DNA from 4 places in the Streptomyces sp. NPDC008121 genome. Region 1 is predicted to be linked to each of the others. Evidence: riboswitches for the same ligand, from Rfam matches in the RefSeq annotation. Region 1 holds a riboswitch; each other region holds the start of a gene.

Region 1 (7,197 bases):
GACGTCCGGGTTGCCGCACGGGCAGCGGTGCGCGATGGCGCGCAGCCCGCGGGGCGGGCGGCCGAGCTGCGCCTCGAATGCGGCGACGTCCGCCTCGGTCGGCTCGGTGCGTGCGGTCTGCGGAGGGGGCGTTTCCATGCCTGCGTCTGTCTTCTCGTCGGTGGGCGGTGCGGGGCGTGTTGCCGTCACACCATCATCTCGCGCCCGCGTGTTCACGGGGCGCGTCGGCGCGGTCGACGCCGTCCCAGAGGTTGGAGTACCACGGGCGGTCGGCCGCCCCCTGCTCGGCGCGGCGGGCGCGCTCCGCCTCGGGGTCGTTCACGGTGAAACCGGTCTCGCCGGGGAGGACGTAGTGCAAATGCTCGCGGGCGAGGCGGCGGACGTACGCCGGGTCCTGGAGCCGTGCCTTCTCGTCCCGCAGCTCCTCGACCCGGGCCGCGGCCTCGGCGGCCTGGCGCTCCTGCTCGGCGATCTCGCCCTGCTGGGAGACGTACTGCCGCATGGGATAGGCGAGCGCCACGACCAGCGAGCAGACGATCAGGGCGAGGAAGGCCGCGCGGCCGGTGAGCCGGGAGCGGCGGGCCTGACGGCGGGTCTGGGAGCGGTAGACACGGGCGGCGGTCTGCTCCCCGAGCAGCCTGATCCGGGTCGCGGTCGAGAAGCGGTCCCGGTTCTTCGCGGCCATGTCGTGTCGCCTCCCCTGTCCGTTCCCTCACGCGCGTACGTCCCCGCACACGGTACGGGACCGGGTGCGGGGACGTACGGAAGCTACCTGCGGGAGGTCGTTCAGCCCTTGAAGCGGGGGAACGCGCTGCGGCCGGCGTAGACCGCGGCGTCGTCGAGGATCTCCTCGATGCGCAGCAGCTGGTTGTACTTGGCGACGCGCTCGGAGCGGGCCGGGGCACCGGTCTTGATCTGGCCGCAGTTGGTGGCGACGGCGAGGTCGGCGATGGTGACGTCCTCGGTCTCGCCGGAGCGGTGGGACATCATGCACTTGAAGCCGTTGCGCTGGGCCAGCTCGACGGCGTCCAGGGTCTCGGTCAGCGAACCGATCTGGTTGACCTTCACCAGGAGGGCGTTGGCGGACGCCTCCTCGATGCCGCGGGCCAGGCGCTCCGGGTTGGTGACGAAGAGGTCGTCGCCGACGAGCTGCACCTTGGCGCCGAGCTTCTCGGTGATGACCTTCCAGCCGGCCCAGTCGTCCTCGAACAGCGGGTCCTCGATGGAGACCAGCGGGTAGGAGGCGACGAGCTCCTCGTAGTACTCGGTCATCTCGGCGGCCGAGCGGGACTTGCCCTCGAACTCGTACGAGCCGTCCTTGTAGAACTCGGAGGCGGCGCAGTCGAGCGCGAGCGCGATGTCCTTGCCCGGGACGTAACCGGCCTGCTTGATGGCCTCGAGGATGAGGTCGAGCGCGGCGCGGTTGGAGTCCAGGTTCGGGGCGAAGCCGCCCTCGTCGCCCAGGCCGGTGGAGAGGCCCTTGGTCTTCAGGACGGACTTGAGGGTGTGGTAGACCTCCGTGCCCCAGCGCAGCGCCTCGGAGAAGGACTCCGCGCCGATCGGGGCGATCATGAACTCCTGGATGTCCACGTTGGAGTCGGCGTGCGAGCCGCCGTTCAGGATGTTCATCATCGGAACGGGCAGCAGGTGCGCGTTCGGGCCGCCGAGGTAGCGGAAGAGCGGCAGGTCCGACGCCTCGGAGGCGGCGTGCGCGACGGCGAGGGAGACACCGAGGATGGCGTTGGCGCCGAGCGAGGACTTGTCCGGGGTGGCGTCCAGGTCGAACATCGCCTGGTCGATCAGGCGCTGCTCGGTGGCGTCGTAGCCGACGAGCTCCGGGCCGATCTGCTCGATGACGGCGAGGACGGCCTTCTCGACACCCTTGCCCTGGTAGCGGTTCGGGTCACCGTCGCGAAGCTCGAGGGCCTCGAACGCACCGGTGGAGGCGCCGGACGGAACAGCAGCACGGCCGGTGCTGCCGTCGTCGAGGCCGACCTCGACCTCGACCGTGGGGTTGCCTCGGGAGTCCAGGATTTCCCGGGCTACGACGACGTCGATGGACGGCACGAGCATCTCCTTCTGGGATGTGAAGCTAGATGTGAAGCATGCGGCGCAGGGTCTCTTTGGCCTTGCGGCAAGAGCCTAACCGGCTCCGGGGCTCCCGTCGGCCGGGCGCCCGCCCGCTGGGACGAAAAAGGACCCGGGGGCATGCATATGGGGCCAAAGGCCCTCAGATCTACTCGGCGGTAACCACGGGTGGGGCCCGGACGCGCGGAACCCCGGCCCGCAGCGCTCGGGGGAAGGGCGCTGCGGACCGGGGTGGTCACCGCGGGAGGGTCGTGGGGCCCGTGCGAGCCGCCGGACGCGCACGGGCCGCCGGGCTCACTTCAGGTGGAGCTGCTGGCCCGGGTAGATCAGGTCGGCGTCGTCGACGATGTCCTTGTTGAGCTCGAAGAGCTTCGCCCAGCCGCCCTTGACGTCGTGGGCGGCGGCGATCGTGCTCAGGGTGTCGTCGGCCTTGACCTTGTACTCGCCGTCACCCTTCTCGACCTTCTTGCCGGTGGGGGTGGTGACGGTCTTCTTCGGCGCGGCCTTCTTCTCGGCCTTCGGCGCGGTGCGCTTCTCGCTGCGGGTCGTCGGCTGCTCTGCCTTGCGCTCCGGCGCGGGGGCGGCCTGCTCGGCGGAGCCGCCGTCGTACGAGGCGCCGGAGAGGCCCACGCCGCAGCTCGGCCAGGCACCCTTGCCCTGGCCGGCCAGGACCTTCTCGGCGACCTGGATCTGCTGCGACTTGGAGGCCTGGTCGGCGGAGGCGGCGTACGCGGTGCCGCCGTAGGCGGCCCAGGTGGAGGCCGAGAACTGCAGGCCGCCGTAGTAGCCGTTGCCGGTGTTGATGGACCAGTTGCCGCCGGACTCGCACTGGGCGACGGCGTCCCACTCGGAGGACGTGGCGGCGGAGGCGGAGCCCGCGGTCATCAGCGGGGCGGCGACGGCGACACCGGCGACGCCGACGAGCGCGACGGCGCGGGTGGCCTTGGAAGCGCGACGGTGCTTGCCCTTACCCGAAAGCAGCATGGAGTTCTCCTCACCGACGCCTGCGAGGTGAGCTGTCGGGTTCGGACCAAGTGAGTTGTCCGGCCGCGTGACCAGCACGCGGCTCCACCCCAAGCCGGTGTTCCGGCCGTCTCTCAACGGCCGGGACCGGCGCTTACCTTGGGTCCCCCGCTCCTGCCTACGGCGCTTGCGCGACGACTGTTCCCATCGACCGACGGCAGGATTCGGCGTTCCCGGTCGACGGGGCCCGCGGTGGCGAGCGGTGTCGACCGTAAACACAGACCCCCGTGAAGTTCAAAGAGGTCCATAGGGGAGAAATCACCCCTCCTTGCCCCTGCCCAAAAGCCGTTTACGCAGGTGAGAGGCGACAGGAGCAAACTTTGCGGACGTGACACGCCAGTTGGGGCAAAGAGACCCTTGTCTCACTTGCACAGAACCGGACATACAGCCCCTAACTACCCCTGCGCGGGGACGGTTTCGGGGGTCAGGTCGAGGCTCTGGCCAGGGAGGATGAGGTCCGGGTCGGCACCCACCGTTCCACGGTTGGCGTCATAGAGGGCGGTCCAGCCGCCGGGCAGCTCGTTCTGCTGGGCGATCTCGGTGAGGTTGTCCCCCGGCTTGACGGTGTATTCGTCCGCAGTGCCGGGAGTGCCCGTATTGTCCGCAGGCTCTCCAGGGGTGGCGCCCTTTGTCGTCCCGTCAATCCCGGTCGCGCCCTCGGCCGGCTCGCCCGGCGAGGCGTGACGGCCGCCCTCGCGGCTCGCTTCCGTACCGCTTTCGCGCGTGGTGTCCGTTTGGCCCGGCTCTTCGGGGGCGGCGCCGCCGCGGTGCTTGCCGGTGCCGGGGGCGACCGGCTCGGACGGGGTCCCGGACTCCGGCGCGCCGGTGGCCGTGGAGGCGTCCGGCGTCGCCGGGGTGGCGGGCGCGGACGTGGCGGGCGCGGACGCCCGGGGGGTGACGGGCGCGATCGGGGAGGTCCCCGGGGTGGCGGACGCGGACGGGAGGCCGTCGGTCCGGTTCGACTCCGCGGCCGGCCCGGTGGGCTCCTCCGGCGTGATCGGAGGCCCCGGGTCGACGTCGGGGGCGGTGCCGTCGTTGGTCAGACCGGCGATCGGGGCGCAGGTGGCCCACTCGGTGCCGCCCGCGGCGAACGCCCGCTCGGCCACGGTGATCTGCTGCGCCCGGCTGGCGAGGTCCGCACTGGTCGCGTACGACAGGCCGCCGTGCCGCTCCCAGGTCTCCTGGGTGAACTGGAGTCCGCCGTAGAGCCCGTTGCCGAAGTTGGCACTCCACAGGCCACCCGATTCGCACTCGGCCACCCGGTCCCAGGTGGCGACATCGGCGGCCGAGGCGGACCCGGCGCCGAGCAACGGCAGCGCGAGAGCCGATCCGGTCACGCCTGCGGCGACGACTATGGCGGGGGCCTGGCGGGGTCTGCGGTGACGTCCGTTCCCGGAGCGCATGCGAGGTGCCTTTCGCGTGACGGCTGAGACTGCGGTGAACGTAGCGGCATTCGAACGTCAGTCACAAGTCGATGCAGCGGAGATCACGTAAAAGTCACAGTCTTGATGGGCCGTCAGCTGCCAGAACGGGTGAACTCCACCGGAAGCGTGCGCAATCCACGCATGATGAGTCCTCCGCGCCACCGCAGATCCGCCGGGTCGGCGGCGAGGCGGAGGTCCGGCAGCCGGGTCAGAAGGGTGGCCAGGGCGATCTGTCCTTCGAGCCGGGCGAGGGGGGCGCCGATGCAGTAGTGGATGCCGTGGCCGTACCCCAGGTGCTGGTTGTCGCGCCGGGACAGATCGAGGGTGTCGGGCGCGTCGAACCGCGCCGGATCGCGGTCGGCGGCGGCGAGCACGACGAGGACGGGATCCCCCGCCGGGATCTGCTGTCCGCCGATCGTCAGCGGCTCCAAGGCGTAACGCCACGTGGCCAGTTCGACCGGCCCGTCATAGCGCAGCAGCTCCTCGACACCGGTCTCCAGAAGGCCCCGCTCCCCCGCCGCGAGCGACTCCTGCAGACGCGCGCGCTGGCCGGGGTTCCGCAGCAGGGCGTAGACCCCGTTCCCGACCAGATTGACCGTGGTCTCGAAGCCGGCGAAGAGCAGGATGAAGGCCATCGCCGCGGCCTCGTTCTCGGTGAGGTGCTCCCCGTGGTCCGAGGCCTTGATGAGCCCCGAGATCAGGTCGTCCCCGGGGTCGAGCCGCTTGCGGTGGATCAGCTCGGCGAGGTACCCGCGCATCTTCTTCACCGACCGCGCGACCCCGCCGCGCGGCCCGCCGCCGTGCCGGATCATCATCCCGGCCCAGTCCCGGAAGTCGTCCTGGTCCTCGCGCGGGACACCGAGCAGGTCGCAGATGGCGTAGATGGGGAGCGGGAAGGCGAACTCGTGGATCAGGTCGGCGCTGCCCTCCCGCGCGAACCCGTCGATGAGCCGGTCCGTCAGCTCCTGCACCCGGGGCGCGAACTCGGCGACCCGCCGCGGCGTGAACGCCTTCGACACCAGCCGCCGCAGCCGGGTGTGGTCCGGCGGGTCGATGTTGAGCAGGTGCGTCATCAGCTCGGCCTTGCGCTCCCCCGGGATCCCCGTTTTCCCCTTGGCGTGCGCGGACTCGGCGTGGTGCGCCGGGTTCTTCGACAGCCGCTGGTCGGCGAGCGCCTGACGCGCGTCGGCGTACCGGGTCACCAGCCACGCCTCGACCCCGCTGGGCAGCTGGGCCCGGTGCACGGGGGCGTGCTCGCGGAGCCAGGCGTAGGCGGGGTACGGATCGGTCGCGAACTCCCAGGTGAAGAGCTCGGGAGCGGCGGGGAGACCGGAGACGGAGGGCTGGTCGTGCATGGTGCCGACAGTAACCGGCCGGGCCGGGGGCGGGGCGCCGGGCTGCGGAGGGGACTCCGCGGCGCGGAGCGCCCCGGCCGCGCGTCCGGGGGCCGCGAGGCGCCTCCCCTCCACAGTGCCCCCCTAGACCGTGAGGCCCTACACCGTGAGGCCCTCCGCCGCGCGGATCGTGTCGCGGTAGGCGCGGGCGGCCGCGCGGAGGGCCGCCTCCGGGTCGACGTCGTCCGCCTCCGCCCGGGCGGCGAGGGCGAGCAGTTCGTAGCCGATGCCCTCGCCGGCCGGCGGTTTCACGTCGAGGCCGGCCGTCCGGACCCGGCCGGCCAACTTCGTGGCGAGCGCGAGGCCCGGCTGCCCGAGGGGCACCCCGTCCGTCACCGAGGCGCGCTGCTTCTCGACGGCCTTGGTGCGCAGCCAGTGGGCCTTGACCTCCTCCGGGGTCTCGGCGGTCGCGTCGCCGAAGACGTGCGGGTGGCGGTGGATCAGCTTCTCCACGATCGTCGCGGCGACGTCGTCGACCGAGAAGGGCTCGTCCTCGTCCTCCTCGGCGATCCGGGCGTGGAAGACGACCTGGAGGAGGACGTCGCCGAGCTCCTCGCGCAGCTCGTCGCGGTCGCCGACCTCGATCGCCTCGACGAGTTCGTACGCCTCCTCGATGCCGTACTTCGCGAGCCCCTTGTGGGTCTGCCGGGAGGACCACGGGCACTCCCGGCGGATGCGGTCCATGACCTGCACCAGGTCGAGGAGGCGGGCGCCGGGCAGGTCGTACGAGCCGGGCAGCAGCTCCAGGTCGGGCATGGCCACCCGGCCCGAGCCGGCGAGCCGGGCGAGCCCGTCCGTCAGCGCCTGGTCGCCCTCGCCGGACGGCAGGACGACCACGGTCCGTCCGCCGGCGCACCGGTCGACGAGGTCCTGCGCGGTGGGCCGGGCGTGCTCGACGGTGATCCCGGCCTCGCGGAGGTACGGCAGCTGGGGGTGGTGCTCGTCGGCGCACACCACGCGGTCGGCGGCGCGCAGCGCCTGCCAGGCCGGCCAGGACAGCAGTCCGGGGGCCACGCGATGGCTGGCGGTGAGAAGGACGACACGACCGGTCCCGGCGGGTGCTTCAGCGTTCACCCTTCGACCTTACGCGGGCCCGCCGGGCGCCCGGCCCCCGCGTCCCGCCGCCCGCCCGGCCGGTGAACCGGGCCATGGCGGCCGCTTCCGTTCCTCGTCCGTGCTGCTACGCGCCCGCCGGGACGGCCTGCGGGTCCTGGCTGATCTGGCGCAGCCAGGGCGCGGTGTAGGTGCCGAGCTGGATCTTCTCGTCG
Region 2 (7,197 bases), on a different contig from region 1:
CCGGTCGTCGCGGGGCTCCTGCGCGAGGCGGTCACCGCGCAGCTCCCCGCCGGCGCGCCCGTCCAGGTGACCGACGTCGTCCCCACCCCGGCCGACGACCCGCGCGGCAGCGCGTTCGGCTCTAGCCTGTTCCCCCTCATCCTGGCCGGAGCGGCATCGGGCGTCGTCGCCACGGTCCTGGGCCTGCGCCGCGGGCGGGCGGTCCTGGCCCTCGCCGGCGCCGCGGCACTCGCCGGGATCGTCGGGGCCACGCTCGCCCACAGCTGGCTGGGCGCGCTCACCGGGAGCTGGTGGGCCGAGGCGGGGGTCCTCGGGCTGACGGTGCTCGCCATCGGCGCGACGCTCGCCGGCCTCGCGGCCCTCTTCGGCAAGCCGGGCCTGGGCCTCGGGGCGCTGCTGATGGTGCTGCTCGGCAACCCGTTCTCCGGTGCGGCCAGCGCGCCCGAACTGCTGCCGGCGCCCGCCGGGGCGCTCGGTCAGCTGCTGCCGCCGGGCGCCGGCGGATCGGCGCTGCGGTCGGTCGCCTTCTTCGACGGCGCGGGCGCGGGCTCACCGCTCCTGGTGCTCGGCGTCTGGGCGGCGCTGGGCCTCGCCGCGGTCGCCCTGGGCGGCCGCCGCACCCGGCCGGCCACCGAGCCGGAGACCACTCCGGCGCCGCAGCCGGCCCCGGTGGGCTGACGCCCCCACGAAAACGGCCGCGTGCCCCCGCTGTAGCGGACGGGGGCACGCGGCTTTCGCGTGCGCGCAGGGGCGGGCACGCGGCTCGGTTCCAAGGGGCCGGCGCGAGGGGCATCTCGCTGCAGATCGGCTCCCCCTGCGGGCGAGAGCGAGGTGCACGCCGACCCGCCGGCCCGTGCGCTGCGCGTGCTGGACGGCGAGGGGCCGGCGGAACGGGTCACCGTTCGGACGGCGAGCGGCGGGCGGAACGGGTCACTCTTCCGAGGACTCCGGCGAGTTGACATTCCCGCGTGTCGTGTCGAGGTCCACTCGGCCCACGAGGTGCGCAGAATCCCTCCCCCGTTCGGCGTAGTCGACGAATCCACATATGACCGGGGCGGGTTGCACGGCAGGTGTACACATCTGGCTGAATCAGGCGTTCCACCCCTGGTGCGGGGCCCCTTGGGCAAACCTCTGAAGATCACGAAACCTTCTTGTCCACCCGAACGGGTCAGTCGTGAGGAGCCTCACATATCGCCGTTTCAACTCGGATTTCACCCCGGATGTGGGTCAAGATCCGTGACGACGACAAGCCCCCGCCACCACGGCGGGGCGGTCCGGGCGGACGCCGAGTCCTGCCGCTGTCCCGGACGTCTGGTCGACAGAGGTGGATCGGCAGGAGTGGAGGACCCGAGCAACACGGGACGACCGGGCACGTGGGCCGTTCCTCGGGGTGAAGCCGCAGCCGCGGCCGGGCATCTTCGCCTGCCCGAACCCGACAGGTCATCCTTCACAGGCGGCTGACGAAGGGTTGCGCATGACCGCGCAGATTCATGTCCCGTCCCTGCTGTCCCGGGCCGGAGCCGTCTCGGCTCTCACCCTCGCCGCCGTCGGCGGCACGCTGCTGGCACCAGGTGCCGCACCAGAGGCCCAGGCCGCGACCTCACACGCCAACAAGGCCCTGAGCGTCGCCGCCTCCAAGAAGGGAGCGCCCTACAAGTACGGCGCGTCCGGACCCAGCCGGTTCGACTGCTCGGGGCTCACGGTCTACTCGTACAAGAAGGCGGGCAAGTCACTGCCCCGTACGGCGCAGCAGCAGTACAACAAGACCAAGCACATCTCCGCCTCCAGCAGGAAGCACGGAGACCTGGTCTTCTTCCACTCCGGGGGAAGGGTCTACCACGTGGGCATCTACGCTGGTCAGAACAGGATCTGGCACTCCCCCAAGACCGGCTCCTGGGTCAAGCTCGACAAGATCTGGTCCTCGAAGATCTACTACGGCAGGGTCCGCTGACGGGTCGTCCGACCGCGCTGCCGGAGACCGGCTGAGGGCGCCCTGCCGGCCGCGGAGCCGGGGGCCGCGGCCCGACGCCCGGTCAGGTCCCCGCGAGCGGCGCCGAGACCGGGCGCCGGAGCGCCCAGGGCAGGTCGATCCAGACCGTCTTGCCGCCCTCGTCGGTCGGAGTGACCGAGAGCCGGCCACCCGCCTCCGCCGCGAGGAAACGGATGATCACCATCCCCCGGCCGTTGTCCTGCTGGACCGCGGCCGGGAGTCTTCGCGGCCAGCGCGGGTGGCTGTCGGTGACCCCGACGTACAACCGCTCCTCGCGCTCCAGCCGGACGTCGACGGTGAAGGTGGGCGACTGCCCGAAGGTGTGCTGAACGGCGTTGGTGGCCAGCTCCGAGACGATCAGCCGGACCGTGTCGCCGGTGTCGCTGTCGTCCTCGAGCCCCCACCCCCGGAGGACGTCGTCCACGTATCTGCGGGCGGCGGACACCGAGGCGGGATCGCTCGGCAGCGTGACGGATGCTTCCTGATGGTCTGCCATGGCGACGCTGTCCTTCCCACCGGGGGCACGCCCCGGACTGCACGTCGCGTCAGCGTGCCACCGATCGTGCCGCCATAGGGGCCGATCGCCCAAGATATGCAGATATCAGTCCCCCGAAGCGGTGAACTCGGGCGTGTCGCGGGGCCGCCGGGGACGGCCCGGGCGCGGCCTACACCGCGCGCGGGGCCGTCCTGACGATGGTGTCCACCGCCTGGGCGATCCGGTCGTCACCCAGATCCGCGCGCGCCGTGAGCCGCAGCCGGGAGATGCCGTCCGGCACCGACGGCGGCCGGAAACAGCCCACCGCCAGGCCCTCCTCGCGGCAGTCCGCCGCCCATCGCAGCGCCGCCTCCGGTGACGGGGCCCGCACCGAGACCACGGCCGCGTCCGGGCGTGCGGCGGTCAGGCCGGCGTCGGTGAGCAGACGGTGCAAGGTCGTGGCGACCGTCCTCGCCCGCTCCGCGAGAGCGGGATCGCCCTGGATCAGGCGCAGGCTCGCGAGGGCGGCGCCCACGGCGGCCGGGGCGAGGCCCGTGTCGAAGATGAACGTCCGGGCCGCGTTGACCAGGTGCTCGATGACCCGGGCGGGCCCGAGGACGGCACCGCCCTGGCTGCCGAGGGACTTGGACAGGGTCAGGGTGGCGACCACGTCCGGGTCACCCGCCAGTCCGGCGGCGTGGAGCGCGCCGCGGCCTCCCGCACCGAGCACGCCCAGACCGTGGGCGTCGTCGACGACGAGCGCGGCGCCGTGGGCGCGGCAGACGGCGGCGAGTTCGGGCAGCGGCGCCCGGTCACCGTCCACCGAGAAGACCGAGTCGGTCACCACGAGGGCCCGGCGGCCGTCATGGGCCTGGAGGGTCTTGCGCACGGAGTCGGGGTCGGCGTGCGGGACCACGGCCGTCTCGGCACGGGAGAGGCGGCAGCCGTCCACGATCGAGGCGTGGTTCGCGGCGTCGGAGACGATCAGCGAGTCCCGGGCGGTGAGCGCGGTCAGCGCGGCCAGGTTGGCGGCGTAGCCGGAGGAGAAGACGAGGGCCGCCTCGAAACCGCAGAAGTCGGCGAGTTCGCGTTCGAGCGTGGTGTGCAGCCGGGTGGTCCCGGTGACCAGGCGCGAGCCGGTCGCGCCCGCGCCCCAGCGCCGTGCGGCCTCGGCGGCGGCCTCGGTGATCTCGGGGCGCCGGGTCAGGCCGAGGTAGTCGTTGCCCGCCAGGTCGAGCGGCTCCGCCTCGGCGGCGCGCGGCCGCAGCGTCCGCACCAGACCGGCCTCCGCGCGGCGGCGCGCCTCCGTGTCCGTCCAGTCGAACGGAGTCCGGCGCGGGTCCTCGTCCGGCGTGTGCGCGTCCCGGTGCATGGGCCAGATCCTTTTGTAGGCAGCGCACAGACCCTAACCGCCCGTGGCCGAGGTCAGAGTGTGGCCATCCACACACCTCAATCCGGCGCTGTTGTTCGGTTCCTCCTTGGCCGGGGGGCGTGCCGTAGGCCAGGATCAGCCCTTATGGACCTGCTGAACACGCTGGTGGACAAGGGGCTGCGGCGCGAGCTGCCGACCCGTGAAGAAGCGCTCGCCGTGCTGGCGACCTCCGACGACGAACTGCTCGATGTGGTGGCCGCGGCCGGCAAGGTGCGCCGTCAGTGGTTCGGGCGCCGGGTGAAGCTCAACTATCTGGTCAATCTGAAGTCCGGCCTCTGCCCGGAGGACTGTTCGTACTGTTCCCAGCGGCTCGGCTCGACCGCCGGGATCCTGAAGTACACCTGGCTGAAGCCCGACGAGGCCTCCCAGGCCGCCGCCGCCGGTGTGGCCGGCGGCGCGAAGCGGGTCTGCCTGGTGGCGAGCGGCCGCGGCCCGACGGACCGGGACGTGGACCGGGTCGGCAAGACCATCGAGGCGATCAAGGAGCAGAACGAGGGGGTCGAGGTCTGCGCGTGCCTCGGTCTGCTCTCCGACGGCCAGGCGGAGCGGCTGCGGGCCGCGGGCGCCGACGCGTACAACCACAACCTGAACACGTCCGAGGGGACGTACGGCGAGATCACGACCACCCACACCTACCAGGACCGCGTCGACACCGTGCGGAAGGCGCACGACGCGGGTCTGTCGGCCTGCTCGGGGCTGATCGCGGGCATGGGCGAGAGCGACGAGGACCTGGTCGACGTCGTCTACGCGCTGCGTGAGCTGGACTCGGACTCGGTCCCGGTGAACTTCCTGATCCCGTTCGAGGGCACGCCGCTCGCGAAGGAGTGGAACCTCACCCCGCAGCGCTGTCTGCGGATCCTGGCGATGGTGCGGTTCGTCTGCCCGGACGTGGAAGTCCGGATCGCGGGCGGCCGCGAGGTGCACCTGCGCTCGATGCAGCCGCTCGCGCTGAACATCGCGAACTCGATCTTCCTCGGCGACTACCTGACGAGCGAGGGCCAGGCGGGCCAGGCCGACCTCGACATGATCGCGGACGCCGGCTTCGAGGTCGAGGGCGCGGGCACGACGACGCTGCCCCGGCACCGTGCCGACGCGCTCGCCGAGGCGTCGGGCGGCTGCGGCTCGCACGCCGAGGCCGGGACCGGCGGGGGCTGCGGCTCGCACGCCGGAGCCGGCGGCGGTGGGGGTTGCGGTTCGCACGCCGAGGCCGGGGCGGGTGGCGGTTGCGGTCCGTGCGGCGGCGCTCCGGCGCCGGAGGCCGACGAGGTTCCCACGGCCGGCGTCGAGGTCGGGGCCGGTGCCGCCGAGGCGTCGAACGCGCGTACCGACCTGGTGGCGGTCCGCCGCCGGGGTGCCGGAACGGACCTCGCGCCGAATGCGTGAGAGCGACCTGCTGGCCCTGGACCGGGCGCACGTCTGGCATCCGTACGGTCCCATGCCGGGCCGTACGGACCCGCTGGTCGTCGCGTCCGCCTCCGGGGTACGGCTGCGGCTCGCCGAACCGGCGTACGGCCGGGACGAGTTGATCGACGGCATGTCCTCGTGGTGGTCGGCGATCCACGGCTACAACCATCCGGTGCTCAACGACGCGGTGCGGGGCCAGCTGGACCGGATGAGCCACGTCATGTTCGGCGGCCTCACCCACGAGCCGGCCGTCCGGCTCGCGACCCGGCTCGTCGAGATCACGCCGGAGCCCCTGCGGCACGTCTTCCTCAGCGACTCGGGCTCCGTGGCCGTCGAGGTCGCCGCCAAGATGTGCCTGCAGTACTGGCGCTCGGTGGGGCGGCCCGGCAAGCAGCGGCTCCTCACCTGGCGCGGCGGCTACCACGGCGACACCTGGACCCCGATGTCGGTCTGCGATCCCGAGGGCGGGATGCACGAGCTCTGGTCCGGCGTGCTGCAGCGCCAGGTCTTCGTCGGCCCGCCGCCGGCCGCGTACGAGGAGTCGTACGCGGAGCTGCTGCGCGAGGAGATCGGGCGCCACGCGGACGAGGTCGCCGCGGTGATCGTGGAGCCGGTCGTGCAGGGCGCCGGGGGCATGCGCTTCCACGACCCGGAATACCTGCGGGTGCTGCGCGAGGCGTGCGACGCGCACGACGTCCTGCTGATCTTCGACGAGATCGCGACCGGGTTCGGCAGGACCGGCGCCCTGTTCGCGGCGGACCACGCGGGCGTCTCCCCCGACGTGATGTGCGTGGGCAAGGCGCTGACCGGCGGCTATCTGTCCATGGCGGCGACGCTGTGCACGGCGCGGGTGGCCGAGGGGATCTCGCGCGGCGAGGTGCCGGTGCTCGCGCACGGTCCGACCTTCATGGGCAATCCGCTGGCCGCCGCGGTGGCCCGGGCCTCGATCGACCTGCTGCTGTCGCAGGACTGGTCGGTGGAGGTCAAGCGGATCGAGGCGGGGCTGAGCGAGGGCCTGGCCGGGGCCGCCGCGCTGCCGGGCGTCCGGGACGTGCGGGTGCTCGGCGCGATCGGGGTCGTCCAGCTCGACCACGAGGTCGACATGGCGGCCGCCACGGAGGCCGCGGTGCGGGCGGGCGTGTGGATACGGCCGTTCCGCGACCTGATCTACGTGATGCCGCCGTTCGTGACCGGCGACGAGGATCTGACCCGTATCTGCGACGCGGTGCGCGCGGCCGCGGCGGCGGGCTGAACCGCCGGCCGTTCGCAGGGGCCGGCGGGGCACTCGCCCGCGGCCCCTGCGGCCCGCCCGGCCGGTACTTCTGAAAGGACACCACACACCATGACCGTCATCGTCGTCAGCGGTACGGGTACGGAGATCGGCAAGACGATCGTCACCGCCGCGCTGGCCGCCGTGGCCACCGGCCAGGGGCGTTCCGTGGCCGTGCTCAAGCCCGCGCAGACGGGCCTCGCTCCGGACGAGCGCGGGGACGCGGACGAGGTCGTCCGTCTCTCCGGGGCCGAGACCTCGACCGAACTGGCCCGGTTCCCCGAGCCGTTGGCGCCGGCCACCGCCGCCCGGCGGGCGGGCATGACGCCGGTGGGCCCGCGGGAGGTCGCCGACGCGGCGGCCAAGCTGGCCGCTTCGCGCGACCTGGTGCTCGTGGAGGGGGCGGGCGGGCTCCTGGTCCGCTTCGACCAGGAGGGCGGCACCCTCGCCGACGCCGCCCGCCTTCTCGGCGCGCCGGTCCTGGTGGTGGCCCCGGCCGGTCTGGGCACCCTCAACGCCACCACCCTGACCGCCGAGGCCCTGCGGGCCCGCGGCCTCAGCCAGCTGGGCGTGGTCGTGGGCAGCTGGCCCGCCTCCCCTGACCTCGCCGCGCGCTGCAACCTGGC
Region 3 (7,197 bases), on a different contig from region 1:
GCGCCCCGTAGAATTGCCGCATTGTGTCTGAGTCCCGTGAAACCCTTCCGCGCCCGGCCTCCGGGCCCGTCCTCGCCGAGCCCGTTGCCGCCGTCGAGCCCGCCGCCGAGCCCGTCGCCGCCCGGCGGGGCAGCCGGATGTTCGCCGCCGGGGAAGGGCCGCTGCCCGACCCCGCCGGATCGCACCACGAGCGGCGGATCCGCAGCTTCCAGCCCCGGCGCAGCCGCGTCACCGCAGGTCAGGCCGAGGCCATGCTCAAGCGCTGGCCGGACTGGGGCCTGGACATCGACGGCAAGCGGGTCCTCGACCTGAACGAGATGTTCGGCGGCCTCCCTGTCGTCCTGGAGATCGGCTTCGGCATGGGCGAGGCCACCGCGAAGATGGCCGCCGCCGACCCCGGCACCGGCATCCTCGCCGTGGACGTCCACACCCCCGGCCAGGGCAACCTCCTCGGTCTCGCCGACCGGGGCGGGCTCGAGAACGTACGGGTCGCCAACGGCGACGCGATCATCCTGCTGCGCGAGATGCTCACCGCCGACGCCCTCGACGGCTGCCGCGTCTACTTCCCGGACCCCTGGCCCAAGAAGCGCCACCACAAGCGGCGCCTCATCCAGCCCGAGTTCCTCACCCTCCTCGCGACCCGGATGAAGCCCGGCGCGATCCTGCACTGCGCCACGGACTGGGAGGAGTACGCCGAGCAGATGCTGGACGTCCTCTCCGCGCATCCCGACTTCGCGAACACACAGTCCGACGGCGGCTACGCGCCCCGCCCGGAGTTCCGCCCCCGCACCCGTTTCGAGGGGCAGGGCCTCGACAAGGGCCACGCGGTGCACGACCTGCTCTTCCGGCGTACGTAGCCCCGGCTTTTCCACAGGTGGGGCCCGTTCCGGTGCTCCTGCTTACGCCCGGGGACGGCTTGTCCACAGGTCGCGGAACTCGCGCGCACTCTGTCGGTGCGGCTCGTTAGGGTCGTTCACGTGTCGAATCCGTTTCTCTCCCCCGTGCCCGCCCGGGACACCGAGGAGCCGGCCTTCCCCGGCGTCCCCGGCCGTGCCCAGTGGCGCTACCGGCCCCGCCGCGCCTTCTGGCGCAGCAAGGTGGTCCGGGCCGTCGCCATGGTCACGGTGCTCGCGCTCTGCGCCCTGGTGATCCTCGGGCTGGTGCGGCACGAGACGGGCACGGAGGGGTTCCTCGTCGGGCTCACTCTGGCCGTGCTGCCCGTGCCGCTCCTGATGGCCGCGTTCCGCTGGCTCGACCGGGTGGAGCCGAGCCCCTGGAAGAACCAGCTCTTCGCCTTCGCCTGGGGCGCATTCGCGGCCGCGCTGGTGGCGCTGACGGCCAACACGTTCGCCGTCCGCTGGATCGCGACCGCGACCGCCGACCCCGCCTCGGCGGACACCCTCGGCGCCACCGTCGTCGCCCCGGTCGTCGAGGAGAGCGCCAAGGCCGCCGCGGTCCTGCTGCTCTTCCTCTTCCGCCGACGGGACTTCACCGGAGTGGTGGACGGTGTGGTCGTCGCCGGGTTCACCGCCACCGGCTTCGCCTTCACCGAGAACATCCTCTATCTCGGCAGGGCCTTCGGGGAGGACCAGGAGTTCGGCGACTCGGGGCTCGGCTCGGTGACGGCCGGGACCTTCTTCGTACGGATCGTGATGTCGCCGTTCGCGCATCCGCTCTTCACGGTGCTCACCGGCATCGGCTTCGGATTCGCCGCCCTCGCCGCCCGCCGCCGGCGCGTCCGCCGCGTCCTGCTCCCCCTCGCCGGCCTGATCCTCGCCATGGGCATGCACGCCCTGTGGAACGGCTCGGCCGTCTTCGGCGGCTGGTGGTTCCTCGTGGTGTACGGCGCCTTCATGGTGCCGGCGTTCGCGCTGCTGACCTGGCTGGCGATATGGAGCCGGCAGCGGGAGCTGCGGACCATATCCGGGCAGCTCCCGGCGTACGCGGTGGCCGGCTGGCTCTCGCCCGCCGAACCCCTCGCGCTCTCCTCCATGAGGGCCCGCTCGGTGGCCCGCGCCTTCGCCGCACGGACGTACGGCAAGACGGCGGCGCGGGCGGTCGGGGAGTACGAGGCGTTCGCGACGACCCTCGCCTTCCTGCGCCACCGGGCCGAGCGGGGCGCGGCGGAACCGGACTTCGCCGCCCGCGAGCAGGAGCTGCTGCACCACCTCTGGCACCGCAAGGCGGTCGCCTCGCCCGCGCTCACGTACGCGGCGCGGGCGACCGGGCAGGTGTGGGCGCCGCCGCAGTACCTCGACTACAGCGGCTACAACCCCTATCGGAGCTGACGCGGTCGACGGCGGGACGCTCAGGCCCCTCGCGCGCAGCCGAGCGGTCGGACGGTCAGGCCCTCGCCGCGGAGTTCAGGCCCTGGCCGCGGTCGTTCAGGCCCCGCGGACTTCAGGACCTGGCCGCGGTCGTTCAGGCCCGCGGGCGATGGTCAGAGGTTCAGGCCCTTGTCGCGCAGCCAGGCGGCCGGGTCCACGCCGGAGCCGCCCGGGGTCTTGACCTCCAGGTGGAGGTGCGGGCCGGTGACGTTGCCGGTGGCGCCGACGCGGCCGATCGTCTCGCCGGTGCCCACCGACTGGCCCGCGGAGGCGGTCATGGAGGACAGGTGGCAGTACCAGACCTCGGTACCGTCCGCGAGCTCCAGGACGATGCGGTAGCCGTACGAGCCGGACCAGCCTGCCGACTTGATGGTGCCGCCGTGGACGGCCTTGACCGGGGTGCCGGTGGGGGCGGCGAGGTCGAGGCCCGTGTGGTAGCCGGAGGACCACATCGAGCCGGACTCGCCGAACGTGGAGGTGATGACGTACGAGGAGGTGGGCAAGGCGTAGCTCGCGGCGAGCTTGGCCAGGCGCTCCGCCTCGGCCTTGGCCGCCGCCTCCGCCTCGGCCTTCTTCTTCGCCTCTGCGGCGGCCTTCTCCGCGGCGCTCGCCTTGGCTGCCGCTTCGGCGGCGGCCTTCTCGGCGGCCGCCTTCTCCGCCGCGGCCTTCTCGGCGGCGTCGGCGGAGGCCTGCTGCTGCTCGGCCTGCTGGAGGATGCGGGCGCGCAACGCCTCGCCGGCGTCGGCGGTGGACGCGGAGGCGGAAGCGGCGGAGGCGGATCCGTTCGCGGAGCCGGCCGTCCCGGTCGCCTCGGCGGGCAGGGCGAGGGTGGCGGTGAGCGGCTGGAGGTTGTCCGTACCGGCGCCGTCGACGCCCTCGGTTCCGCCGGTGCCGTCCGCGATCAGTTCGCCGACGCCGGGCAGTTCGGAGGCGTCGGGGAGGTCGAGGTCGGGAAGGGAGATGGAGACGGCCGGCTTCTCCTGGGCGGTGGCCAGGCCGCCGGCGCCGACGGCGGCGATGACACCGACGCCGAGGACGGTGGAGGAGCGGGCGAAGCCGGAGCGCTGCTTGACCACGCGGTGGCGGCCACCGGAGCGGGCCTGCTGGCGGAGGGAGTCCTCGGTGGGATTCCACTCCTCCCACGCGCCGGTGTCGTTGTCCGTCCCGGCGGCACCCGAGGCACCGAACGCGTCGAAGGGGGCTTCGGGGGCAGGGGTGTTGGACGCCACGGAGGCGTGCTCCTTTCCTTCCTTCTCGCCTACCGGGTTAGCTGACGGGTTCGGAGCAGGAAGGTCTCCTACGAGCACTGCCGCACAGGTGCGAAAGCGCCCGATTCACCCCAAGTAGTGGTTCCCCGGTTCCTTTTCAGGATTCGGCGCGTGCGCACGGTGCCGTCTCTAACGACGGCTGGGACGACCGCGCTGCGTTATCGAACGTTAATAGACAGGGGGTCTGTATTCCAAGCTGTTCCTACTGATCGTTCATGGGATTGCGGGGTAATGGCCCGACTTGCCCCCCACATGACCCTGTTTCAGTGAAAAGGCGCCGACGAAACCGAATCTGATGTTTCGTCAATTGTTATCGGAGCGGGACCTTTCGATCACAGATGGTCACCACAGTCGGCGTCACCGCAGGCCGTCACGGCACCACCGGCATGGTCCGGCGCCGCTCCGGCTGCCCGCGTGCCGGGCGGCTCACCGCCAGCAGCGCCATGTCGTCCGTCGTCCCGCCGCCCGTGTACCGCCGCACGTCGTCGACGAGCGCGTCCAGGAGCTCCTCCGGTCCGGGGAAGATCCGGCCGGCCAGCCGCTCGGCGGGATCGTAAAAGGTGCCGTGGGCGTCGCGCGCCTCGGAGAGGCCGTCGGTGTAGAGGAGCAGCGTGGCGCCCGGCGGGTACGGCGTCTCGTCGGCCCGGTCCGGCCAGGCGGCCAGGTCGCCCATGCCGAGCGGCAGCGCGGCCTGGCTCGGCGCCAGCATGGTCAGGCCGCCGTCGGTGTAGAGCATCAGCGGCTCCGGGTGCCCGCGGTTCACCACCCGTACGAGACCGGCGCCGCGCGGGATCTCCGCGAGGACGGCGGTGGTGAACCCCTCGGCGGCGTCCAGGCCGGTCCGCCGGGTGCCCTCGCGGGCCAGGGCCCGTTCCAGGCGCTGGGCCACGCCCTCCAGCGTCGACTCCTGCTCGGCGGCCTCCCGGAAGGCGCCGATGACGACGGCGACGGCCTCGACCGCGTCCATCCCCTTGCCCCGTACGTCGCCGACCACGACCCGTACGCCGTAGGGGGTGTCCTGGACGGCGAACAGGTCACCGCCGATGAACGCGTCGGCCTGCGCCGCCTCGTAGCGGGCGGCGACCTGCAGCCCGCCGATCCGCTCCGCGGGCGTCGGGAGCACGGCCTTCTGCGCCGCTTCGGCGATCACCCGCGCCGACGCCAGCCGTTCGCCGCTGCGGCGGACGACCCGGTTGATCAGCAGGGCGAGCGCGGCGACCGTGATGACGGTGAGGGTCTCGGTGAGGGCGGGGACGTCGGTGACGGTCCTGTTGTAGAGGTGCAGTCCGACGGAGGCGAGGACGGCGGCGATGCCGGTGAGCAGGGTCGTCAGCATCGAGAAGAGCGGCGCCGCGATGAGCGGGGCCGCGGAGAACAGCGGGGCGGCGGTGTAGGCGGGCGGGGTCGCCAGGTCGAAGACGACCCCTCCGGCGATGATCAGCGGGGGCAGGGCCCGGACGAACCGGCGGGCCCGCTCGGCCCGCGAGGGCGGACGCGGGCGGGGGTCCGGGCGGAGGTGGGGAAGGCCGTGCGGGCCCGATTGCGGACGGGAGCGGCCGTGCGAGGGGGCGTTCGAGGCCGGACGCGGGCGTTCGTGCGGGCCCGGGCGCGGATGCCCGGAAGCCCCGTTCCCCGCCGCTCGCTGCCCCACCTGTGCTCTCCTGCCGGATCCGTGCACGGCGCCGGACGGTACCGTGCCCTTCCCAGCGTGCCGGTCGCCGCCGCGGGCGGCGACCCCGCGCCGCCGAGTGGAGTACGGCACGCGGCCGCCCCGGCCGCCCCGGCCGCCCCGGTAGCCCCGGTAGCCCCGGACAGCGTCCGGAGAGCGCCGGCCCCCCGTCGGGGCGTACGGCTCAACCCGTCGCCGCCAGCCGGCCGCTCCGGGCCAGGGCCCCGATCGCCACCGCGCAGCCGAGACCGACCGCGGCCAGGACCAGCCACGGGGTGGCGGAGCCGCCGGCCACGTCGAGCAGCGCCCCCGTCCCCAGGTTCCCGAGGGTGATGCCGATCCCGCAGACGGTGTTGTACAGGCCGTAGTGGGTGGCGACCCACCGGCCGCCCGAGAGGGCGACGACCGTGTCCATCTCGTACGGGTAGAGGACCGCGTTCCCGAGCGCCAGGACCGCCGCGCACAGCAGCAGCCCCGCCACCCCCGGCACCCCGGCCGGGAGCAGGAAGGCGGTGCCCATCAGTGCGAGGCCGAGGACCAGGCAGCGCTCCCGGGTCAGCCGGCGGCCGCACCAGGCCGTGATCCGGAGCTGGCCCGCCAGGGCGACGAGCGCCGAGATGACGAACAGGGCGGTGGTCGGCGCCGTGCCGTCCGCCGCGAGCGGCAGCGCGAGATAGACCTGGAAGGACAGGACGTACGAGCCGGTCATCGCGAGCGAGAAGAGCCAGAAGGTCCGGTTCGCGAGCACGGTACGGAACTGGCCCCGCCCGCCCCCGGCGTCCGGAGCCGCGTCCCCCCGGGCCCCGGCCCGTACCGGCAGGTGCCGGAGCTGCACCACCGTCAGGACGGCGAAGAGCGCCGCCGCCACCACGCACGTCAGCCGGAAGGAGACCCCGGTCAACGCCACCCCCACCAGCGGCCCGAGCAGGATCCCCGCCTGGTAGTGGATGTTGAAGAGGGCGAACGCCTCCACGCGCCGCTCCCCCGCCTCCGCCGCCAGGTACGCGCGGACGGCGGGGTTGAACAGCGCCCCCGCCAGTCCGGTCGCCACCGAGGCGGCGATCAGCACCGGCAGCGACTGGGCGAAGGCGAGCGCCCCGAAGCCGGCCGTCCGCAGCGCGCAGCCGGCGACGATCAGCGGCTTGAAGCCGAGCCGGTCGGCGAGGGCGCCGCCGATCAGGAACATGCCCTGCTGGGAGAGGTTGCGGGCACCGAGGACGAGCCCGACCGACCAGGCCGCCATGCCGAGCCCGTCGGCGAGATGCGCGGCGAGGTACGGCATCAGCATGTAGAAGCCGAGGTTGATGGTCAGCTGGTTGACCAGGAGCAGCCGCACGGCCGGGTCGAACGTACGGCTCCGCTTCCAGATCCCGCCCTCGGCGGGGGCCGCGGTCGGGGCGCTCATCGGACCCGCTCCAGCACGCGCCGGGTCCAGCCGGTGACCGGCACACCGCTCTCGTACGCCGCCGGTTCCTCCCGTACCGGCGCGTCCAGCAGCCCGTGCGCCGCGCAGAACTCGTCGCTGAACACCGAGTCGAAGTACCGCTGCGGCCCGTCGGGGAAGACGGCCGCGATCCGCGTGCCGCGCGGCCGGGTGCGGGCCAGCCAGCCCGCGACGAGGGCGACGGCGCCCACGCTCCAGCCGCCCGTGGCGAACTGCCGGGCCGCCAGCCGCCGGGCCGCGCGGACCGCGTCCTCGGGGCCCACCCAGTGGACCTCGTCGAAGGCGCCGTGGTCGACGTTGCCCGGATGGATGGACGAGCCGAGACCGCGCATCAGCCGTTCGCCCGCCGGGAGTCCGAAGACGGTGGAGCGGACGGAGTCCACGCCGACCAGTTCGAGGGCCGGGCTGCTGGTGGCGCGCAGCGCGCGGGAGATGCCGGCCGAGTGCCCGCCGGTGCCGACGGCGCAGACGAGGACGTCGATCCGGTCG
Region 4 (7,197 bases), on a different contig from region 1:
TCGTGCACTGCCTCACCGAGAAGGGCCGCGGCTACCAGCCGGCCCTCCGGGACGAGGCCGACCGCTTCCACGCCGTCGGCGCCATGGACCCGCACACCTGCGCACCCCTCGCCCCGGCGGCCGGACCGTCCTGGACCGCCGTCTTCGGCGACGCCCTCGCCGAGATCGGCGCCGAGCGGCCCGACGTCGTCGCGATCACCGCCGCCATGCTCCAGCCCGTCGGCCTGAGCCGCTTCGCCGAGCGCTTCCCCGACCGGGTCTGGGACGTGGGCATCGCCGAGCAGCACGCCGCCGTGTCGGCGGCCGGCCTCGCCGCCGGCGGGCTCCACCCGGTCGTCGCCGTCTACGCCACCTTCCTCAACCGCGCCTTCGACCAACTCCTGATGGACGTCGCCCTGCACAAGTGCGGCGTCACCTTCGTCCTCGACCGGGCCGGTGTCACCGGCACCGACGGCGCCTCCCACAACGGCGTCTGGGACCTCTCCCTCCTCCAGGTCGTCCCCGGACTGCGGATCGCCGCCCCGCGCGACACCGACCGGCTGCGCGCCCAGCTGCGCGAGGCCGTCGACGTCCACGACGCGCCGACGCTGCTGCGCTTCCCCAAGGAGACGGCGGGCGAGCCGATCCCCGCCGTGGGCCGGATCGGCCGGATGGACGTGCTGCGCGACGAGCCCGATGCGGAGGTCCTGCTGGTCGCCGTCGGCGTGATGGCCGACACCTGCCTCCGTACCGCCGACCTGCTCGCCGACCGCGGAGTGCGCTGCACCGTCGTCGACCCCTGCTGGGTCACACCGGTCGACGCCCACCTCCCCCCGCTCGCCGCCCGGCACCGGCTCGTCGCCGTCGTGGAGGACAACAGCCGTACGGGAGGGGTCGGCGCCGCCGTCGGCCAGGCGCTGCGCGACGCGGACGTCGACGTGCCCCTGCGGTCCTTCGGGATCCCCGAACAGTTCCTCGCCCACGCCAGGAGGAGCGAGGTGCTCGCCGACCTCGGGCTCACCCCGGTGGAGATCGCCGGACGGATCAGCGCCGCCCTGGCACACAAGGAGAAGGCTCGATGAACGACGCCATGGGCCACGCGACGGACCGCCCCGAGGGCGCCTTCGATCTCCGGGCGCTGCTGGCCGCCCGCGGCGCCGAGCGGTACGAGCTGCACACCCGGCACCTCAACCACCAGCTGCCGCGCATGCTGCACACCCTCGGCTTCGACAAGGTGTACGAGCGGGCCGAGGGCGCCCACTTCTGGGATGCCGAGGGCGGCGACTACCTCGACATGCTGGCCGGCTTCGGCGTCATGGGCCTCGGCCGGCACCACCCCGTCGTCCGCAAGGCCCTCCACGACGTCCTCGACGCCTCGCTCGCCGACCTCACCCGCTTCGACTGCCAGCCCCTGCCCGGACTGCTGGCCGAACGGCTCCTCGCCCACAGCCCCCACCTGGACCGGGTCTTCTTCGGCAACAGCGGCACGGAGGCCGTGGAGACGGCGCTGAAGTTCGCGCGGTACGCCACCGGACGGCCGAGGATCCTCTACTGCTCGCACGCCTTCCACGGCCTGACCACCGGCTCTCTCTCCGTCAACGGCGAGAAGAGCTTCCGCGACGGCTTCGCCCCGCTTCTGCCCGACACCCCGATCGAGCTGGGCGACCTCGACGCGCTGGAGCGGGAGCTGCGCACGGGGGACGTCGCCGCCTTCGTCGTGGAGCCCATCCAGGGCAAGGGCGTCCAGGAGGCCCCGCCCGGATTCCTGTGCGCGGCCCAGGAGCTGCTGCACCGGCACGGGGCGCTGCTCATCGCCGACGAGGTGCAGACCGGGCTCGGCAGGACCGGCGACTTCTACGCGTACCAGCACGAGGACGGGGTCGAGCCCGACCTGGTCTGCGTCGCCAAGGCGCTCTCCGGCGGGTACGTCCCCGTCGGGGCGACCCTGGGCAAGGACTGGATCTTCAAGAAGGTGTACTCCTCGATGGACCGGGTGCTCGTCCACTCGGCCAGTTTCGGGTCGAACGCGCAGGCCATGGCGGCCGGGCTGGCCGTGCTCTCGGTGATGGAGTCCGAGGGGACGGTGGCGCACGCGCGGCGGATGGGCGAGCTGCTGTCCTCGCGGCTGCGGGAGCTCGTCCCGCGCTACGAACTCCTGCACGACATCCGCGGCCGGGGCCTGATGATCGGGATCCAGTTCGGGCGGCCCTCCTCGCTCGGGCTGCGCGGCCGGTGGACCATGCTGCAGGCCGCCCGCAAGGGACTCTTCGCCCAGATGGTGGTCGTCCCGCTGCTCCAGCGGCACCGCATCCTGACCCAGGTGTCGGGTGACCACATGGAAGTGATCAAACTGATTCCGCCGCTGGTGATCGACGAGACGGACGTGGAGCGGTTCATGACCGCCTTCACGGCGGTGATGGACGAGGCGCACGGGGGCGGCGGACTGATGTGGGACTTCGGCAAGACGCTGGTCAAGCAGGCCGTCGCACAGCGCTAGCACCGGAGACGGCACGGCGGCCCTCACGGTCGGGCGCTCCTGGCCGGGGCGGATTTGCCCCTGAGGCAAGAAACTTGCCTCAGGGGAAAGATCCTGGCGCAATGGGGGCATGGAGCACCTCCCCGGGGAGCCGTCCCCGGACCCCCTCGCGCCGGACGGCCCGGACGAAGCCGGCGCGCTGCCCGACATGGCCCCCCAGCTGCGGGGGCTGCGCCGACGGCGCGGGCTCACCCTGGAAGTCGCGGCCCGGCGGGCCAGGCTCTCCCCGGCGCACCTCTCGCGCCTGGAGACCGGCCGGCGCCAGCCCTCGCTGCCGATGCTGCTCGCGCTGGCCCGTATCTACGGTACGACGGTCTCCGCGCTCCTCGGCGAGGTGCCCCCCGAGCGCGACCCGGTCATCCGCGCCGACCGGTCCGAGCCGGTCGAGGCCGACGGCTGGATCTACCACCAGGCGGGCGGAGCCGGCCGCGCCCTGCAGGCGCTCCGCGTCCACGTGCCGTACGCCACCCGCTCCGACATCGTGCGCGTCCATCCCGGCGAGGAGTGGCTGCACGTGATCGACGGGCGGGTGCGGCTCTCCCTCGGCGGCGCCGTGCACGTCCTGGACCCGGGCGACAGCGCCCATTTCGACTCGCTCACGCCCCACCGCATCGGCGCCGCCACGCGCGGGGGCGCCGACCTGCTCTTCGTCCACACGCTGATGCAGAGCCCCGCGGCCGAGACCTGTCTCGGCGACACGACCGCCCGCCCGCGATGAGCCCCCGGAAGGGATCCGACATGTCCGACAAATCAACTGCGGTCACCGGCGAGGAGCGTGGGGGCGGCAAGTTCCCCAAGGGCCTGGTCCTGCGGCTCTTCGCCTATCTGGTGGCCGGACACCTCTTCGCCGGCTTCCTCTACCTGCTGTTCCTGCTCGGCGGCCAGAACCAGTAGCGGACCGCGAGCGGGCCCGGAGGCCCGGCCCCGCTCGCTCGTCGCGCCGGTCCCGGCCGCTCAGACCTCGGTGGGCCCGGTCACCAGGCTCCGGCGCAGGCGCTCCCGGGTCTCCGGGGTGAGCCCGAGGCCCTGCGAGAGATACGCCTCGACCGTTCCCCAGGTCTGCTCCATCGTCTCGAAGGCCGCCCGGAGGTACTCCACCCGCGCGTCGAAGAGGGGGCTCAGCAGCTCCATCACCTCGGGCGCCATGGCGTCCGCCGAGGTGGAGCTGCGGCGGATCTTGTAGCGGCGGTGCGGGTCGTTCGACTTGACGTAGTCCGCCTCGATCGCCTCCCGCTCGACGCCCACCGCGAGCAGCGAGATCGCGATGGAGAGCCCCGCCCGGTCCTTCCCGGCGGCGCAGTGCATCAGCGCGGGAACGCTGTCGTCGGCCATCGCGTGCAGGACGCGGCTGTGCTCCGCCGTCCGCTCGACCACCATCTTCCGGTAGGAATCGGACATTCGGTCGGCCGCCTTACCGTCGCCGAGCGCCTCGCGCAGCTGATCCAGTTCGCCGCCGCTGACCAGCTTCCAGAACTCCTTGCCGTCCGCCGGGTCGTTGAGCGGGATGTTCACGTTCCGCACGCCGGGCAGCTCGACGTCCGCGCCCTCCACCTTCCGGTCGGCCGCGTTGCGGAAGTCGAAGACGGTGTGCAGCCCCAGGCCGGCGAGGAAGGCCGCGTCGTCCTCGGTGGCATGGGCGAGGTGGCCACTGCGGTAGAGGCGTCCGAACCGGACCGACCCGCCGTCCTCGGTCGGCAGGCCGCCCACGTCCCGGAAATTGCGGACCCCGGTCAGCTCGGGTTCGGTCGACGAGACCTGGGGCAGCTGCTGCGTCACGAGTGCTCCTGAAGGTTGGCGGACTTCGACGATACGAGATCGGTTCCAGGGGCAATCATTCCGGGTGACGAGCCGGGCGCACACCCCTCGGACGGGAATGGGTGTTCTGTCCGAATTAGGGCCTTGGTGATAACGCGCCCTGATTGCAGGGGAGATGGGTTTCGTCGCGTGAGCAGCGTCTCACAGGTGACGGACCGTGCCTGATCGTCTTCTGCAAACGCCCTGCGAGAAAAGGATGTCGAGAGTCCCGCATCCACGGAGGGTGACCGGAATTCCGGACGTATATCGCTCCTCCGAATGGGCGGGGAAAAGAGCGGCTTGTTCACGCCGACCCCGCTCGTCTACGGTCACCGTCAATCCGGTCGGACCGCCGAATCCTGCCACCGTCCGGAATCCGCACCCACCCACGTACGGCAGGAGCGGGGGACCCAGGTAGTACGCCGATCCGGTCGATCCGGAGCGGCTTGGGGTGAAGTCGCGAGCGATCGCGACCGGGCAACTCCAGCCCGAACCCGACAGCTCACCTCGTAGGCGACGGAGAGGAATTCGCCATGCCCGCGAAGGGTAAGCACCGCCGTCCCAAGGTCAACCCGATCACGCGCGGATTCGTCGCCGCCGGAACGGGCGGCGCCGTCGTCGCCCTGCCGCTCCTCGGCGCGACCGGAGCCCACGCCGCCGAGAAGTCCGCCCCGACCGTGACCCCCGAGCAGGCCGTCGCCGCCGTGGCCGCCGCTCCCGCGAAGGCGCCGGCCGCCCCCGCCGCCGCCAAGGCGAAGCCCACGACGTACTCCGTCGTGGCGGGCGACTACCTGTCCAAGATCGCCTCCGAGCACCACCTGGCCGGCGGCTGGAAGAAGCTCTACCAGGACAACCGCCAGGTCGTCGGCGAGAACCCCTCGCTGATCTTCCCCGGCATGAAGCTCAGCATCGGCGCGAAGTCGACGGCCGAGGCGCCCGCCCCGAAGGCCAAGGCCCCCAAGGCCGCGCCGAAGGCCGCCCCCAAGGCCGAGAAGTCCTCCGCCGACGCGTCCGAGACCCGCAGCTCCCGCAGCGCCGAGCGCACCCAGCCGGCGCCCGCCCAGGAGCAGCCCGCCCAGGCCGCGTCCTCCGGCTGGGTCGCCCCCGTCAGCGGCGGCATCTCCACCCAGTACCGCGCCTCGGGCTCCATGTGGTCCTCCGGCTACCACACGGGCGTCGACTTCATGGCCTCCTCCGGCACCTCCGTCAAGGCCGTCGGCGCGGGCACCGTCCACTCCGCCGGCTGGAGCGGTTCGTACGGCAACGAGGTCGTCATCCAGCACGCGGACGGCACCTACTCGCAGTACGCCCACCTCTCCTCCCTCTCCGTCTCCACCGGCCAGTCCGTCAGCGGCGGCGACGAGATCGGCCTGTCGGGCTCCACCGGCAACTCCAGCGGCCCGCACCTCCACTTCGAGATGCGCACCGGGCCGAGCTACGGCTCGGACATCGACCCGCTCGAGTACCTCCGCCAGAAGGGCGTCGGTATCTGACGCACCCCACCCGGAATCGCCTTCTCTCCGGGTGCGCACCGGGCCCGGCACCTTCGTGCCGGGCCCTTCGCGTATTCCGCCTTGGTGCAATCTTGACCGGTGGCATATCTCACCCTCCGTCAACCCCTCCTTACGGTCGCGTAGGTCACACCCGTAAAGGAAAGATGTGCTCCCGTGGCAGACGATTCGAGATCAAGAGACATGGACGTATTCGGGTCGTACGCGGCGATCGGAGACAGCTTCACCGAGGGCGTGGGAGACCCCGGCCCCGGCGGGAGCTTCCTCGGCTGGGCGGACCGTTTCGCGGTCCTCCTCGCCGACCGGCTGCCGGAGAACGACGCGTTCCGTTACGCCAATCTGGCCGTGCGCGGACGCCTCCTCGACCAGATCGTGGCGGAGCAGGTCCCGCGGGCGAAGCAGCTCGCCCCCGACCTGGTGACCTTCTGCGCGGGCGGCAACGACATCATCCGGCCCGGCAGCGACCCGGACGCCGTCGCCGAACGCTTCGAGCGCGCCGTCGCCGACCTCACCTCGGCCGTCGGCACGGTCATGGTGACCACCGGCTTCGACACCCGCGACGTGCCCGTGCTGCGCCATCTGCGCGGCAAGATCGCCACCTACACCGCCCACGTCCGGTCCATCGCCGACCGCTACGGCTGCCCGGTCCTGGACCTGTGGTCGCTCAAGTCCGTCCAGGACAGGCGGGCTTGGGACGGTGACCGGCTGCACCTCTCGCCCGAGGGGCACACCCGCGTCGCGCTCCGCGCCGCCCAGGTCCTCGGCATCGAGGTACCGGCCGACCCGGACCAGCCGTGGCCGCCCCTGCCCCCGCGCGGCGCGCTCGACCTGCGCCGCGACGACATCCTGTGGGCCAGGGAGTACCTCGTGCCGTGGATCGGCCGCCGGCTGCGGGGCGAGAGTTCGGGCGACCACGTGGCGGCCAAGCGGCCCGACCTCATGCCCCTCTAGGACCGCCCGGCGGCGCCGCCGGGATCCGCTCCAGGACCCCGCCCGCGAACACGTCGTACAGCGGCAGCGACTCCAGATGGACGTAGCCGATGTGGCAGTCGCAGACGGAGAGCGGGCAGGCGCGCGGGCGCAGGGCGGCGCGGTAGGAACCGTCGTAGAGACCGCCCAGCTCGGCCTTGACGAAGTGGCAGCGCCGGACCGTCCCGTCGCCGTCCACGGAGATCACCGACTCGCCGGTCCGGCAGGGGAGACCGGCCGAGCGGTGCGGACGGCGGCTGTACGGGAAGAGGGGGTCGAGCGCCGTCCAGGCGTCGGCCTCCTCGTCGGTGTAGGCGTACCCCTCGGCGGCGTTGATCCAGAGGTAGACCTCGGACGGCAGCTCCGCCCGCAGCCGTACGGCGTGCTCCCGGTGCTCCGGCAGTCCGA

What was found. A riboswitch is a leader RNA that binds a small molecule or an ion and turns the genes downstream of it on or off. The one in region 1 is predicted to bind cyclic di-AMP.
Region 2: it holds a riboswitch for cyclic di-AMP, as region 1 does, so the genes downstream of both, ACFZBD_RS09655 (NlpC/P60 family protein) here and ACFZBD_RS29805 (transglycosylase family protein) in region 1, are expected to answer to the same signal.
Region 3: it holds a riboswitch for cyclic di-AMP, as region 1 does, so the genes downstream of both, ACFZBD_RS14375 (peptidoglycan DD-metalloendopeptidase family protein) here and ACFZBD_RS29805 (transglycosylase family protein) in region 1, are expected to answer to the same signal.
Region 4: it holds a riboswitch for cyclic di-AMP, as region 1 does, so the genes downstream of both, ACFZBD_RS04465 (peptidoglycan DD-metalloendopeptidase family protein) here and ACFZBD_RS29805 (transglycosylase family protein) in region 1, are expected to answer to the same signal.

What each region holds. Positions count from the first base shown of each region.
Region 1 is NZ_JBIBHT010000010.1:90,344-97,540, forward strand. It holds gene ACFZBD_RS29790 (DUF501 domain-containing protein) at 1-138, opposite strand, end outside; gene ACFZBD_RS29795 (septum formation initiator family protein) at 194-685, opposite strand; gene eno (phosphopyruvate hydratase) at 787-2,073, opposite strand; gene ACFZBD_RS29805 (transglycosylase family protein) at 2,383-3,072, opposite strand; cyclic di-AMP (ydaO/yuaA leader) riboswitch at 3,075-3,247, opposite strand; gene ACFZBD_RS29810 (transglycosylase family protein) at 3,507-4,448, opposite strand; gene ACFZBD_RS29815 (cytochrome P450) at 4,628-5,890, opposite strand; gene ACFZBD_RS29820 (nucleoside triphosphate pyrophosphohydrolase) at 6,029-7,003, opposite strand; gene ACFZBD_RS29825 (SurA N-terminal domain-containing protein) at 7,110-7,197, opposite strand, start outside.
Region 2 is NZ_JBIBHT010000002.1:934,247-941,443, forward strand. It holds gene ACFZBD_RS09650 (ABC transporter permease) at 1-678, shown strand, start outside; cyclic di-AMP (ydaO/yuaA leader) riboswitch at 1,299-1,471, shown strand; gene ACFZBD_RS09655 (NlpC/P60 family protein) at 1,475-1,951, shown strand; gene ACFZBD_RS09660 (ATP-binding protein) at 2,034-2,486, opposite strand; gene ACFZBD_RS09665 (aminotransferase class I/II-fold pyridoxal phosphate-dependent enzyme) at 2,656-3,837, opposite strand; gene bioB (biotin synthase BioB) at 3,982-5,280, shown strand; gene ACFZBD_RS09675 (adenosylmethionine--8-amino-7-oxononanoate transaminase) at 5,273-6,553, shown strand; gene bioD (dethiobiotin synthase) at 6,644-7,197, shown strand, end outside.
Region 3 is NZ_JBIBHT010000004.1:14,682-21,878, forward strand. It holds gene trmB (tRNA (guanosine(46)-N7)-methyltransferase TrmB) at 138-857, shown strand; gene ACFZBD_RS14370 (PrsW family glutamic-type intramembrane protease) at 1,002-2,288, shown strand; gene ACFZBD_RS14375 (peptidoglycan DD-metalloendopeptidase family protein) at 2,441-3,556, opposite strand; cyclic di-AMP (ydaO/yuaA leader) riboswitch at 3,568-3,715, opposite strand; gene ACFZBD_RS14380 (SpoIIE family protein phosphatase) at 3,966-5,045, opposite strand; gene ACFZBD_RS14385 (MFS transporter) at 5,449-6,669, opposite strand; gene ACFZBD_RS14390 (pyridoxal-phosphate dependent enzyme) at 6,666-7,197, opposite strand, start outside.
Region 4 is NZ_JBIBHT010000001.1:1,053,554-1,060,750, reverse strand. It holds gene dxs (1-deoxy-D-xylulose-5-phosphate synthase) at 1-1,061, shown strand, start outside; gene ACFZBD_RS04485 (aminotransferase class III-fold pyridoxal phosphate-dependent enzyme) at 1,058-2,476, shown strand; gene ACFZBD_RS04480 (helix-turn-helix domain-containing protein) at 2,586-3,233, shown strand; gene ACFZBD_RS04475 (DUF6126 family protein) at 3,254-3,409, shown strand; gene ACFZBD_RS04470 (tyrosine-protein phosphatase) at 3,470-4,291, opposite strand; cyclic di-AMP (ydaO/yuaA leader) riboswitch at 4,650-4,838, shown strand; gene ACFZBD_RS04465 (peptidoglycan DD-metalloendopeptidase family protein) at 4,843-5,802, shown strand; gene ACFZBD_RS04460 (GDSL-type esterase/lipase family protein) at 6,004-6,771, shown strand; gene ACFZBD_RS04455 (STM4011 family radical SAM protein) at 6,758-7,197, opposite strand, start outside.